2 regions of the Paenibacillus lacisediminis genome follow, and region 2 is predicted to be linked to the other one. Evidence: riboswitches for the same ligand, from Rfam matches in the RefSeq annotation. Region 2 holds a riboswitch; the other holds the start of a gene.
The links. Region 2 has a riboswitch for cyclic di-GMP ahead of ACLD72_RS21520 (amino acid adenylation domain-containing protein). Riboswitches for the same ligand answer to the same signal wherever they lie in the genome.
Positions count from the first base shown of each region.

Region 1: linked by a shared signal. The riboswitch ahead of ACLD72_RS02850 (transglutaminase-like domain-containing protein) and the one ahead of ACLD72_RS21520 (amino acid adenylation domain-containing protein) in region 2 are both predicted to bind cyclic di-GMP.

Region 1 is NZ_JBKIAX020000001.1:657,270-664,718, forward strand. It holds gene splB (spore photoproduct lyase) at 1-707, shown strand, start outside; gene ACLD72_RS02840 (LysR family transcriptional regulator) at 738-1,628, opposite strand; gene ACLD72_RS02845 (MFS transporter) at 1,755-3,119, shown strand; cyclic di-GMP riboswitch class I at 3,201-3,282, shown strand; gene ACLD72_RS02850 (transglutaminase-like domain-containing protein) at 3,299-4,105, shown strand; gene ACLD72_RS02855 (response regulator) at 4,232-5,371, shown strand; gene ACLD72_RS02860 (collagen binding domain-containing protein) at 5,649-7,449, shown strand, end outside.
Region 2 is NZ_JBKIAX020000012.1:46,634-54,082, reverse strand. It holds gene dhaK (dihydroxyacetone kinase subunit DhaK) at 1-1,332, shown strand, start outside; gene ACLD72_RS21540 (winged helix-turn-helix transcriptional regulator) at 1,463-1,849, shown strand; partial or broken gene ACLD72_RS21535 (NAD(P)H-dependent oxidoreductase) at 2,118-2,550, opposite strand; gene ACLD72_RS21530 (hypothetical protein) at 2,767-3,192, shown strand; gene ACLD72_RS21525 (aldo/keto reductase) at 3,543-4,532, shown strand; cyclic di-GMP riboswitch class I at 4,749-4,838, shown strand; gene ACLD72_RS21520 (amino acid adenylation domain-containing protein) at 4,954-7,449, shown strand, end outside.

The DNA.
Region 1 (7,449 bases), on a different contig from region 2:
CGTATATCCGCACTTATGTCAACGTGGAGGAGATTTTGGAGGCCGCCGACCGGTATATGGCCGAACGCGCCCCGGAGTACACCCGTTTCGAAGCTTCCTGCACCTCGGATATCGTCGGCATCGACCATCTGACCCATACACTCAAGCGGGCGATCGAACACTTTGGGCAGTCCGAGTACGGCAAGCTGCGTTTTGTTACAAAGTTTCATCATGTCGATCACTTGCTGGACGCGAAGCATAACGGAAAAACCCGCTTCCGCTTCAGCGTCAACGCTGATTACATCATAAAAAACTTCGAGCCGGGCACCTCGCCTTTGGAACAAAGAATCGAGGCCGCGGGCAAGGTGGCCCGGGCCGGGTATCCGCTGGGCTTTATCGTCGCGCCTATTTACATTCACGAAGGATGGGAGGACGGGTACCGCCAGATGTTCGAACGGCTTGATGCCGAACTGCCGGCCGAGGCGAAAGAGGACCTTACGTTCGAATTCATTCAGCACCGCTTCACGAAACCGGCCAAACGGGTGATCGAGAAAAATTACCCGATGACCAAGCTGGAACTGGACGAAGAAAAACGCAGGTACAAATGGGGTAAATACGGCATCGGCAAATATATTTATCCGAAAGAGGAAGAGGAGGATTTGAAAACCCATCTGTTTGAATATATGAAACAATTTTTTCCGAAAGCGAAGCTGGAGTACTTTACTTGATTGCTTGACGGCGGGGCATGGCGGCGCAGCTTACGGCGCCTGAAGCTCCGCATAATATTCGCTCAAAAACCGGCCGAAGCTGCGGGCCGCCTTCGGGAGATAGCGCCGCTCCAGCCAGGCGATCCGGAAGACGCGCCGGCATACTGGGCTTTCGATCCGCAGCATTTTATAAGGCGGCAGCTCGTCTTTGCGGCACGCGGGCACGAACGCCACGCCAAGCCCGGCCTGTACCAGGCTGCCCAAAGCGGACGGTTCGTCCACCTCGCAAACGATGTTCGGCGAAATGCCCGCTTCGCGGCAAAACGAGCTGTTTATTTTCCGGAACGGGTGGCCGGCTTTATATTCGATAAACGGCTCGTCCGCGACCTCCTCAAGGCGGATGCTGCTGCTTCGTTCCAAAGGATGCCCGGGCGGCACGGCCAAAAACACCTCGGCGTCCAACACCTTTTGTTCGCGGATGTCGGGATGATCGATGGAGGCAGCGGTAAAACACAGGTCCACCTCGCCATTTTCCAGCAAATCCACCAACTCCTCTGTGGAAGCTGGCGAAGTTTGCAAAATACGAAAATTCACTTCCGGGTGTTCCACGCGATAAGCGCTCAAAGCGGAAGTAATCCGGCCCAGGTTGTTCGTTGCCAGACGAATGCTCCCCCGCTCCGTCCCCGCCAGATCGGCGACTTCCTTGCGTCCTTCCTCAAGTACGTTCAGTGCGATTTCCACTTTCTTCAAAAACGTCCTGCCGAAGTGGTTGAGCCGGATTTGCCGGTTCTGCCGGTCAAACAGCGGCACGCCCAAATCTTGTTCCAGCCGGGCGATCGTTTTGCTCAGCGCGGGCTGGGCGATGTGAAGCTCCTGCGCGGCTTTCGTCATATGCTCCAAGCGGGCGACCGTCTGAAAATATTGCAGCTGCAGCAGTTCCATACTAGTCATTCCTTTTCATTAATATACTGTAGTATATGATTTTATAATTAAATATATATTTTTAATTATCAATATGCAATTATAAAATAACTCATAGCAAAGGTTTTTGAGGAGGCATGATTTGTTATGAGAAAGCAGACAGAGGGAGAATCGGCCGAAAAGCTGATTCGTATTTTGGCATTTACGATGGTGCTTTCGTCGATGAGCGCCACGATGTTTAATATCGTCCTGCCGGAAATTAAAAGCGAGTTCCAATTATCCGTGGCGCAGGTCAGCTGGGTAGCCACTATTTATATGCTGATCTATGCGATCGGATCGGTCATCTACGGGAAATTGGCCGACGTATTCAAGTTCAAAAATTTAATCACATTTGGTTTGGCCGTGTTTTGTCTGGGCTCGCTCGCCGGGCTTGCCGCCCAGGCGTTTTGGATGGTGCTGGCCGGGCGGGTTTTGCAGGCGGCGGGAGCGGCGGTCATTCCGGCGGCGGCGATGATCATTCCTGTCCGCCACTTTCCGCCCGAACGCCGCGGGTACGCGCTCGGAATCACGGCAACCGGACTGGCTGTCGGGGGGGCGATCGGACCGGTCGTTTCGGCGTTGATCGTCAGTCTGGTCGATTGGCGTTGGCTGTTTTGCATTCCGATGCTGATGCTTGTTACCTTGCCGTTTTACCGCCGTTATTTAAGCGAGCAGGCGCCCAAATACGCCAGAGTCGATTGGCTGGGGGCCGGTCTGCTGGGCGGCGCGGTAGCCTTGCTGCTGCTGGGCGTTACTTATGGCCGAATGATGTTTTATCTGGGCAGTTTGCTCTTATTCTTGCTGTTTGCCATCCGCAATCGGACGGCGGCTCATCCGTTCGTCGATCCGCAGCTTTTCCGCAACAGAAGTTATTCCCTGGGGCTGCTCATGTCCATACTGGCGATGGGGATTGGTTATGCACTCCCGTTCCTGTCTCCGCAGCTGTTGGCGGATGTCAACGGGCTGGACTCGGGCTGGATTGGCTTCGCTATGGTTCCGGGGGCGGCGGTGTCGGCTGTTCTGGGCAGAACTGGAGGCAAGCTGGCGGATGCCAAGGGCAACCCGTTTGTGTTTTGCACCGCGTCCATGTTGCTGCTGGTTTGCTTTACTCTGATCTCGATCTTCGCGGGAGCGGCGGTCCCTATGATTGCCGTATTATTAATCTTTGGCAACGTCGGTCAGATGTTTATGCAAATCGCCTTGACAGGCACGATTTCGCGGACGCTGACCAAGGAACAGACCGGGGTCGGCATGGGGCTGCTGTCGATGTCGAACTTTCTTTCCGGCGCGGTGGCGGCCAGCGTCTACAGCAAGGCTGTGGATCAAGGCGGAAGCGTGCGTTGGAACCCGCTAAACCCGTTTGTAAATTCCGGCGCGTACAGTAATATCTATCTCATTCTCGCCGCTTTGGTGGTGATGATGGTACTTTTTTATTATTTTTACTTTTCACAAAATGTCGCACAAAAAATATAAAAATTTTAGATTTTTTTGTCTTATAGGGCTAACAAATGACGCCTGTGCTTCCGATAGAGATAAAGAAAGATATAAAACTTTACACGAAAATGGCAAACCTGTCGAAAGGCAGGGACGCAAAGCTACAGGGCCTGTATTTTTTTGCTGGCAGCCAGTTACCGAAGGGGGTTTTATTTTTTATGCGTAAATTGAAGTTTGTAACGATAGCCCTTGTACTCTTGTTTGCCGGATTTGGCGGAGCGGAGGTGCGGGGAGCCGAACTTGAGGGCTGGCTGGGTAAGGACAACCTGTCCATGGGAGCGATCAGCATCCATTACGACGTGAAGCCGAAAATCAAGACCAAGCTGTTGATCGAGAACGGAAAAAACAAGTATACCTATAATCTGACGTACGGTGCCAAAGAGGAGACGTTTCCGCTGCAAATGGGCAACGGGGATTACACGATAAGCCTGTTGGAACAGATTAAAGGGACCACGTACCGCCTTGTGCACAAGGATACGGTGAAGCTCAGCTTGCAGGATGAGACGCCGGTTTATCTGAATTCGACGCAAAATGTGAATTGGGATATAGACGGCTTGGCGGTGAAGAAGGCGGCGGAGCTGACGAAAGACGCGGCTACCGATGAAGACAAGGTGAAGGCTATTTATAATTACATGATTAGCAATATCAAATATGACGACAGTCTGGCGTTCACCGCTTCTTCGGATTATTTGCCGGATATCGAACGCACTTTGACTGTCAAGAAAGACATCTGCTATGGCTTCTCCTCTCTGTTTGCGGGGATGCTGCGCAGTGTTGGGGTTCCGGCCAAGCTGGCGATGGGATCTTCCGATTATGTGAAGACGTATCACGCCTGGAATGAAGTTTTTGTGAACGGACGCTGGGTGGTCATCGACACGACGGCCGATGCCGGCTGGAAGGGGACAACGACCGCGTTTACTATGATCAAGGACGCCTCTAAATATAAGGCGGACAAGTATTACTAAGCCAAATCATGAACAGCCGAATAGAAAAAAGAGCCTTGAACGTTTGTTCAAGGCTTCTTTGTTTGGGTGGGATATGCTATCTTCTTATTGAAGGGAAGAGTATCCAAGCGGGGGAGTCTGGCTCTAATGAGAGTAATACTTGTGGATGATGAACGGCTGGCCTTGAATTATATGGAGCGGCTGCTGATGAAGCTGGCCGACGTGGAGATTATCGGGAAATTTACCGACCCCGTCAAGGGGATGAGCGAAATTCTCCGGGAGCGTGTGGATGTGCTGTTTTTGGACATCAGCCTGCCGGAAATCAACGGCATTGAATTGGCGGCACGGATTTTGGAATCGAAACCGGAGATACATATCGTTTTTGTCACGGCGTACAATGAATATGCCATCAAAGCTTTTGAGTTAAACGCACTGGATTATCTGCTCAAGCCGATCAGAGCCGAACGCCTGGCCAAAACCGTGGACCGGATTCAGGTGCGGTTGAAAGCGGGACAGGAGGACGTCACCGCTTCCGAACAGGTTGTAAAAATTTGCTTGTTCAAACAGGTTACGGTGGAGGCTCGGCAGGGGCAGCCGGCTCTTCTGCAGTGGCGCACGACAAAGGCACAGGAGTTGTTTCTTTATCTCCTGCAGCACCGGGGAAGGCTAGTCCGGAAGTCGACTTTGATCGATGTGTTGTGGCCGGAATACGAAACGGAAAAGGTTAACTCGCAATTATATACGGCCGTGTATCATATTCGGAAAACACTCAAGCCCTACGGAGATCATTTTCAAATTGTGAACGCGATGGAGGGTTACATCCTAAATACCCATCAAGTCCGCTTGGACATCGACGAATGGGAAGCCAAACTGGCTGCGCTGCCGCCCGTATCCGGCGCTTCGCTGGACGCTTACCTGGAGGCGATGAAAATCTACACCGGAGATTATCTGCAAGAATACGATTATTGGTGGACGGAGAGCGAGCGCCAGCGGCTCAAAGCCATCTGGCTTCACACTGCGCTGGCGATCGCCGATTGGTATCTCGGGCAAGAGCTTTGGGAGAAGGCGGGGGCCTTCTATCAAAACATCTGCACTCTTCATCCCCAGGAGGAGGCGCCTTATTTTGCCCTGATGAAAATATTCGCACTTCAGCAGAACTTTGCCATGGTGCACCGTCAGTACCGCGAGCTGGCAACCGTGCTGAAAGAGGAGCTGAATGTGGAGCCCAGCCATTACATAACGGAATGGTACAGACAGTTTGCAGAGGAAGCGGGACAGGTACGCTGATGCCGCCTGCTTGAATAGACAATATTGCCCGGCCGCTGGCCGGGTTCTTTTTTGAGCAGCGGATCGAACACGTTTTGTGATGGGGATACGGAATCTATTAAAAAAATCATAGTTCTACCGAGCATTTTTTATAATTTGTTGAGAATTTGTTCAGAACGGCAGATTAAGATGGGAGCGTCGCCCAATTATATGATATGGACGAGGAGGGAATTGGAAAAAAATCAAGATATATTTTAAAAGAAAAATTTTTGGTATAAGGAGGGAGTGCTCTCAAAGTATGAAGAAAAAATGGATGGCTTTACTCATGGCCGGCGCGCTGTTCTTGCAAGGCGTCTTTGGTATGGGGGCGGCGCAGGTCAGCGCAAATCCGGATGAAGCTTCAGGTGGAGAGGCTGCGTACAGTGCGACCGATGCAACGTATGGACTGGCTGCCCCTGCAGATGCGGCTGCGGCTGCGGCTGAAAATGTAGACAGCATCATTACGGGAGTTCTCGTTAAGGATGCGAAGGGGACGGTAATCGACGCGGTTTACAATCCCGACAATCAGCAGCGTTCCAAATTGGGAGACGCTGTCAGCATCGAATACGGATGGGAGCTGCCGGATGGGCATGGCTACACGGACGGCAGCACATTTGAATTCAAAATTCCCCAGAAATTTAAAATCTTCAACGAGGTAAAAGGCAAGTTGACGATTGACGACGGCAGTTCAATCGCCGATTTTACGGTTGGCACGAACGGCGATGTGAAGATCGTGTTCAACGAAAGCGTCGACAATTCGCGAGTCTGGGGCACTTTTAAGGTTAATACGGTGCTTAGCGAAGAGATCAAGGGCAGAGCAGATTTGCCGATTGCTTTCCCGATCCAGGGCGGAGAGCAGAATGTTATGATCAAGCTCGGGCCGAAGGACGGATCGCTCCTGAAAAAGACCGGGGTTGCCGATAAGGACAAATCCATCGCCTGGACGATCGACGTCAACACCTCGCTCGACAAGATCGACAATGCGGCCGTGTCCGACGTGATTCCGCCGGGCTTGAAGCTGGAAGAAAGCTCGATCAGGGTTTACGAGCTGCTTCCGAATGTCGACAGGGAACCGGATTTGGGGAACCTGGTCAATCCGGGCTCCGCAACTTACGAAACGGTAGTTGAACCGGACGGTTCGGGTTTTCGGGTCAAGTTTAAAGAGCCGAGCATCGCTTCGGCTTACCGCATCCAATACACGACTTTGGTAACGGGTGAGGAAGAGACCGTATTTACGAACAGCGCAAAGTTGACCGGGGACAATGGCGTTTCGAAGGCGGATGATGAGACGATTACGATTACCCGCACGCCGCTTTTCACCAAAAAGGACACCCACTACGATAAAGAGACTCAGACGGTGACCTGGAGAGTGCAATACAATTATGGTGAAAAGACGATTTCCCAAGCCGACGAAAGGCTGATTCATGACCGTTTTAACAACAGCATGGAACTGGTGGACGGTTCGGTCAAAGTGCTTAAGCCAGGAACGAACGTACCGGCTGACGACATCACGCACAAAGTAATTCCGGTGACCGATGACAACGGCAAAAACGGGTTCGATTTGCAATTTGAATCAGAGGTTACTACCGCCTATGACATTGAATATCAAACCAAAGCGATAGACCGCATTTATAAGGATACTGAGGTTACTAACGACATCTACGCAACGGTCGGCGGCAAAGAGAGAAACGGTTCCGATTCGTTCACCTTCAAGAGCGGAATTGGGGTTAAATCATTCGGCGGTGTCAATTACAGCACCAAGGAACTCACCTGGAAAATCGTCGTCAATGAGGATAAAGAGCCGATGACGGATCTGGTGATCGAGGATACATTTACGGGAGGCGGCCTGGAGTTTATTCCGGGCAGCGTTCAAGTAACCTCCTCGGGAACGGGTCCAGCTATTACTCCTACGGTAAAGGACGATAAGCCAGCTGAAGGGTTTTCCCTGACGTTTGCCGGAACATTCACGGATAAGTACACCATTACCTACAAGACGAAGTTTATTCCGGAGAAATCCCAGTACTTGAACAAGGCTACTCTGGATTGGACGGAAAAAACTC
Region 2 (7,449 bases):
GTCGGCCGCCGGGGTGTGGCCGGAACCGTGCTTGTGCACAAAATCGCCGGCGCCGCTGCCGAAGCGGGGCTGGAGCTGGCCGAAGTGAAGGCGGCCGCGCAAAAGGCGATCGAACACACGCGCACCATCGGCTTCGCCTTGACGTCATGCACGGTGCCGGCTAAGGGTACGCCGACTTTTGAGCTCGGCGAGGATGAGATCGAATACGGCGTTGGCATTCACGGCGAGCCGGGCATTCGCCGGGAGAAAATCGCTTCGGCGGACGAATTGGCGCGCAAGATGGTTGACGATTTGTACCGCGACATGAACCTGGATGGCGGTTCCGGCAAGGAGGAGCTGGTGGTGCTCGTGAACGGATTTGGCGCTTCGCCGCTGCAGGAGCTTTATGTGCTGGCGAACGCGGTTGTGCGTGAGATTCGCGGCCGGGGCCAGTCGATTTTTAAATTATTTGCGGGCAACTATATGACCAGCATCGATATGGCCGGCGCTTCGGTCACGCTTATGAGGCTGGACGAAGAGTTGAAGCGGTATCTGGAAGCGGAATGCGATACGCCGGCGCTGCAGGTGCGCGGACCATTCGCGCCGCTGCCGGCCGAAGAGGCGACGGACGTGGCGGAACAGCGTGAGCCGTCTTTCCGCTGTGAGACCGATCCGGCGGATGCAGAGGTCGGGAACGGCGCGTTTACGCTGCGCAATATCATTTATCTGACGGATAAAATGAGCGAAATTATTATTGAACATGAAGTCGCGTTCTGCGAGCTCGATGCGCATGCCGGCGACGGCGACTTTGGCATGAGCGTGGCCAAAGGCTTCAAGCAATTGAAGCGGGAATGGCCGGAGATTATCGAGCATCACGCCGGCACGATTGGCGGCTTCCTGGAGGCTTGCTCGCTGGTGATTATGGAGCATTGCGGAGGAGCGTCCGGCCCGATCTGGGGCTCGGCGTTCCGCGCGGCGGGCAAATACGCCGGCGACCGCACGGCCCTCTCGGCGGCGGAGTTCGCGGCCATGATGCAGGCGGCCGTGGAAGGCATCCAGGCCACCGGTGAACGCTCCTTTGGCCGAGGCGCGGTCGTTGGCGACAAGACGTTGGTCGACGCGCTGGTTCCGTTCGCGGATTCGTGGGAGCGCAGCGCGGGGGCCGGCGACGATCTGAAGAGCGCGGCGGCCAAGGCGGCGGAAGCGGCCGTGGAGGGCGCGAAGCACACCGAGACGATCGTCGCCCGCATGGGCCGGGCCGGCGCCGTTGGCGAGCGCAGCCTCGGTTACCCGGATGCCGGCGCGTATGCGCTCGGCGTCATCTTCACGGAGCTGGCGCGCGCGATGCGGTGAGCGGAGGTTGCGGCGCATTTCCGTGCACTCCGGCGGGCTAGGATCGCTTGGCGTACAAACCGAACATCCACCGCGTTAACATCAAAGGCGAAGCTAGAGCGGAAGCTTAACCTGAAGGAGAGTGTAATTGATGCGCGAAACCTGCGTTCCATCCGGCGTGGCGCTAAAAGACACCGGCTTTGGATACACGTTGTCCGTAATAGGCGGTAAATATAAAATGATCATCCTGTACTGGCTGGCCGAAAACAAGGTCATGCGGCATAACGAACTGAAACGAAGTATCGGGAACATTCCCTTTAAAACGCTGAGCGTTATGCTAAAAGAGATGGAGGCCGACGGCCTGATCCAGCGCGAGGATTTTCCCCAAGTGCCGCCTAAAGTTGAATATTCCTTAACCGAACGCGGTCATTCTCTCCTCCCGCTGTTAAATATGATGTGCGAATGGGGGGAGGAGAACAGCTTGAACGGCTTTCCGGCTGCTGGAACGACGAACGTGTCGGTTGGGCCTGCAAAATAGCGGAACTTTATGTACTTATGATCCGGAGCCAGGCGTGTTCATCCTCATTAGCGGCATTTTTGGTCCTTATTTTCCTGTGAATGGCCCAGAACGCGGGCATTCCCTGGCGATGGGGGAAAATAGCGACATAAAATGTCTCTATTGCGCTCAAAATGGATGATATCGTCGAAATAGCGACATTTTTTGTCCTTATGTTTTTCGCTGGCCCGTATAGAGGGTGAAAATTCTAAACAAGACCGCCGGTACGAACTTCCCCGGTGGTCTTTTCTCATAGGCCATCGATGAAATTCAGGTAGTCGCGCGCGCTTTTTTCCAACTCGTCTACCTGCGTTACATTTTCTGCACCGGGCTCATTTCCGCCGGGTTCATTTTCTTTGCCATAGTATGCAAAAAACGAACGATAGTCCGCGCTGCAGTATAGGAAGGTCGTTTCAAATGGAGTTAGTAATTGCTCAAGGGTGTAACGATATCTCCCCTCTTTACTGTAATCTTCCTTTCTGATTCCGGCGGACACAGCTAAGGCAATTTTGCGATTCGATGAGCTGTTGTTCTTTTTTCGGTTCAATGTTCCCGTCAGGGTATGCCTTATACAATTCGTGTACGGTATATTTCTCCGGGGATTTGCGGAGTTCTTCTGCCCATCGCTTATTGATGACGGATTCTTCCATGTTGGGATGGGTTACGATAACAAGAGTTCTCAAAGCTTTGTCCTCCTTAAGGATGATTTATTTTTTGAGTATAATGGGGACGCTGTAAATATGTAAGTATGCACTTTTAGTACAGCAACTTACCAAAAGGTGAGTGTTGATGGGCTCCGGTTTCTGGATTGAACTATATTTTGTGCGAGGAAATTTTGTATAATAAAGAGCAGTATGTTTATTACATATCTTATTTTGAAAACTTGGGAGATTGAGAGCATGAAAAAATTAAAAGTTCCTGCATTATTTCTCACAGCAGCTATGTTGTTTCTTACTTTCGTGGCGTCAGCATCTGCTATTAAGGATACGGATGATCAGGTTGCAAGTGATCCGACGGATGTAATTCTGATCGATGGTGTTCGTCAATCGGGCGGCAGCGGGTATACCCGCTCGTTTACAACCGTACCGGAATACGGTAAAAACATGGAGGTTTGGGTGAAAAACAACTCCGCTTCATCCGTTTACTTAGAAATCAGCCGCAATGGGGTCGAGTTGCTATCTGATTATGAATTAGGGCCGGGTAAACAACAAACGGTAAGTTATCAAGAGCTCGCTGCCGACGGCTTAAGCGGAGATTGGAAGATTTACACTTATAATAGAACTGGGGCCAAATACGATCTAAGCGTTAATGCAAGACAGTTTTAACTGAGCTTTATTTCAACAAGGAGGAGCTTGGTTTGGATATTTTGAAGACGAATGGTTTTATTGTTGACTTGGACAAGTTGGAATTAAGATTGCCTGAAAGGGCGGATTGATTGTTTCTAAAACGAAAAGCCGGTGCGCGACTTGGTTGCGCACCGGCTTTTCGCAGTTCGCTCAGCAGGGTTCCCATCTCTAGGGTGAAAAGTCCCGAACGGGGGCTGGCGAGCACCTATCGTTGTCTCGGAGTATACAAATGTCAAGTAAAACCAGGAAGGAATAACAGGTTTTACTATATAATTAAACAAGCAGGAAATTATTTGAATGTAAACTTTTTTTTGGAAGGGCTGATAACGATGACAGATTCACTGCGGTTGCGCAAGCTGGGCAACTCCGATTTAATGCTGTCGCCGCTTGGACTTGGCTGCTGGCAGTTCAGCAACGGAAAGGGAGTGGTTGGCAAATTTTGGCCGGCGCTAAGCAAGGAGGAAATGCGGCAAATCATACAGACCAGCTTGGAAGGCGGGATCAATTGGTTTGATACCGCCGAAGCATATGGTGGGGGACAGTCTGAAGAACTGCTGGCCGGCGCGCTCGGGGAGCTCGGCGGGCCGCTCGCGCAGCAGGCGCATATCGCTACGAAATGGTGGCCGGCCTTGCGTACCGCAAGCAGCATTCCCGCGACGATTGATGAACGCATCCGCCGGCTGCATCAGCGGACGATTCACCTTTACCAGGTGCATTCGCCTTATTCCTTTTCATCGGTCGGCGCCGTGATGAGGGCAATGGCTAAATTAGCCGAGGTGGGAAAAATTAAGCATGTGGGTGTCAGCAACTTTTCCGCGGCACAAATGCGGGAAGCCGATCAGGTCCTGCGAGAGCATGGTCTTCGCCTGGCTTCAAATCAGGTGAAATATAGTCTTCTCGACCGGAGAATCGAACAGAACGGAATTCTGGATACGGCCAAAGAGCTCGGTGTGGCGATCATTGCTTACTCTCCGCTGGAGCAGGGGATCTTAAGCGGGAAATTCCACGAAAATCCGTCTCTGGTCAAGGAGATCACGGGTCCGCGCAAGTGGACTGCAGCGTTTAGGGAATCGGGCCTGCAAAGATCAAGACCGCTGATTGAGACACTTGCCCAGTTGGCTCAGCAGTATGACGTATCGCCAACGCAGATTGCCTTGAATTGGTTGATTAACGCTCACGGAGAAAACGTATTTGCGATTCCAGGGGCATCAAAAGTGCATCATGCTTTAGGAAATGCGAAGGCGATGCGGTTTACTTTGACGGCTGGTGAGCTTGAGCAGGTTAGTCATGTTTCCAAACAGGTGCTGAAAATGAAATAACCTGAGAAAAATAGTTTTCCGGTACGTTTGACCGAGATTAAATAGAAAAAAGTAGAAAAAGGTAGAAAAAAGTAGAAAAATACTTGTAAAACTAGTTCTAATAGGGTATTTTAGGAAATGAAAATAGTTTTAGGGATGTGAGGGGGTTGTAGGTAATATAGCTTAGAAGTATCCAATCGGCACACGCTCAAAAATGAATAGCAATTTACTTATTTTCCCGTTTAATCGTAAACACCTCGAAAGTGGTGGACACAAAGCCATGGGTCTAAAGTTGTGTATAACAGCCATGATTGCCAGGTTGCCGAAGGAAACAAGATGGAGTCTAAGTCTGTTCCTGTGCCTTTATACGGGGATAGGCTTTCTTTATTTTCAGCGGGAAAATCGGGAGCTTGACATGCTAAACGACAAGGGGGAATGAATGATGAAAACAAGTGCGGATCGTATCACTGAGTATCCGTTAAGCTCCTATCAGAAAGACATATGGTTCGAACAGTGTATGTACCCCGGCAAACCGATTTATAATCTAGGCGGGTATATTGAGATAAAAGGAAATCCGGATTGTTCTGTCATTAAGGAGTCTTTGCAACTATTGATCGGACAACACGATTCTCTCAGAACGCGTGTCATCGAGAAGAAAGGGGAACCCTTTTTAACCATTCAGCCGGACGTTAAATATGAGGTTCCCGTTCATGATTTTTCGCTCAAGGAAAATCCAAACGCTTATTGCATGCATTGGATGAAAACGGAATTTCTCAAACCATTTCAACCGGAAGACGATTATTTTCAGTTTGCTATTTTGAAAGGCGGCTCGAATACATATTTTATTTTGCTGAAAGTGTATCATCTCGTGATCGATGGCTGGGGATTTGCTCTTCTCGTCAGTGAACTCATTGACAATTACAACGAATTGGTGCAAGGAACCGGTGAATTAAGCAGGACAGTTTATTCCTATACCGATTTCATTGCCGATAATCAAAATTATTTGCATTCTCCGGCCTTTATCAAAGACAGGGAGTTCTGGCAGAACAAATACCAAACCGTTCCGGAACCTCTCTTGAGCGAAGGGGCGAACAACGCCGAGGGAGACGCCGATACTGTTTGGAGCGATCGGCGCACTTTAACGATAAACAAGGCGTTATACGAGCGCATGGTGGAGTTTTGCAAAGCGGAAGGATGCTCATCGTTTCACTATTTTTTAGGCATCCTGTTTCTTTATTTCAGCCGGGTTTGCCAGCGGGACGAAATGGTGATCGGGGTCCCGGTTTTCAATCGGAGCAAAGTGCAATATAAGCGGACTCTTGGGCATTTCGCCAATGTGCTTCCGCTGCGGATCAGCCCAGGGCAGGATGTAAGCTTCAAAGAGTTGATGAAGCTGATCAAACGTGAGCTTATGCAATGCTACCGGCATCAAAAAATGTCTTTCGGCGAAATCTACAGGGCCGTTTACGAAAATAACCGTGAGAAAGGCAATCTGTTTGATATCTCGCTTTCTTTCGAAGAACAGGAAATGAGAAAAACCTTTACCGGGACGGCAACCCGGAGTGTAAGCATGACGCATCATCATGAACGGAATGCGCTTACCCTGCTGATATGGGGGCAGGAAGGTGAAGCCGACGTAACCGTAAATTTTGACTATCGGATACAGGCTTTTGAGAAATTCATCCCCATTGAGAACGTCATTCGCCACTTTGAATATTTATTTGCTCAGGCGTTGGACCAAAGTGATGCTCTTATTTCGCAAATTGAAATCGTGCCGGAGCAAGAACGCCGGGTGCTGCTTGGCGATTTCAACCGCACGGAGACGGAATACGCGAAGGAGCAAACGATCCACGGGCTGTTTGAAAAACGGGCGGAACAAAGGTCTGATCATCCGGCCCTAGTCTTCGGCGGGCAAACCCTGACCTACCGGGAACTGAACGAACGGGCGAACCGGCTGGCGAAAGCGCTCCGGGAGCGGGGCGTGAAGCCGGACGATATCGTCGCCATCATGGCGGAGCGCTCCATGGACATGGTCATCGGCATTTTGGGCACGCTGAAGGCCGGGGGCGCTTACCTGCCGATAGACCCGAATTACCCGGAGGAACGGATTCAGTACATGTTGGAGGACAGCGGGGCTTCGATTTTGCTGACCCCTCAGCATCTGCGGGACAAGCTTAGCGCCTATCGGGGGCAGAGCGTGAATTTGGACGGGGCCAGCGCCGGATATGGAGGTCAGGACGGAGGAGCCGATAGCGCCGCCAATCCGCAGCCGGTCAACAAGCCGGAGGATTTGGCCTATATCATCTATACCTCGGGATCGACCGGGAAACCGAAAGGAGTCATGGTCGGACACCGGGGCGTGATCAACCTTCAACACTTTTTCCAGGACAAATGGGGCGTGAACGGTGCGGACCGGATGCTGCAGTTTGCCAGCAGTTCGTTTGACGCTTCGGTGTGGGAAATGTTCACGATCCTGCTGGGAGGGGGAACGCTGTATCTCGTGTCGCGGGATATCATCAACAACCTGAATGATTTCGCCGCCTTCGTGAATGAAAACGAAATTACGATCGCCCTGCTTCCGCCGACGTATCTGGCGGGGCTGGAACCGGACGCGCTGCCGGCGCTGAAAAAACTGGTGACCGGGGGATCGGCGATCACCAAGCCGCTGGTCGCGCGGTGGAAGGACCGAGTGGAGTATATGAACGCTTACGGTCCGAGCGAGTCGAGCGTCATCGCCACCGCATGGACCTACCGGGACGAGGAGATGAACTATCCGTCGGTCCCGATAGGCAAACCGATCGACAATACGCGGATCTATGTTTTGGACGGCCGGCAAAGGCTGCTGCCGCTGGGCGCGGCGGGGGAAATGTGCATTGCCGGAGACGGGCTGGCCCGAGGGTATTTGCACCGGCCGGAGCTGACGGCGGAGAAGTTCGTG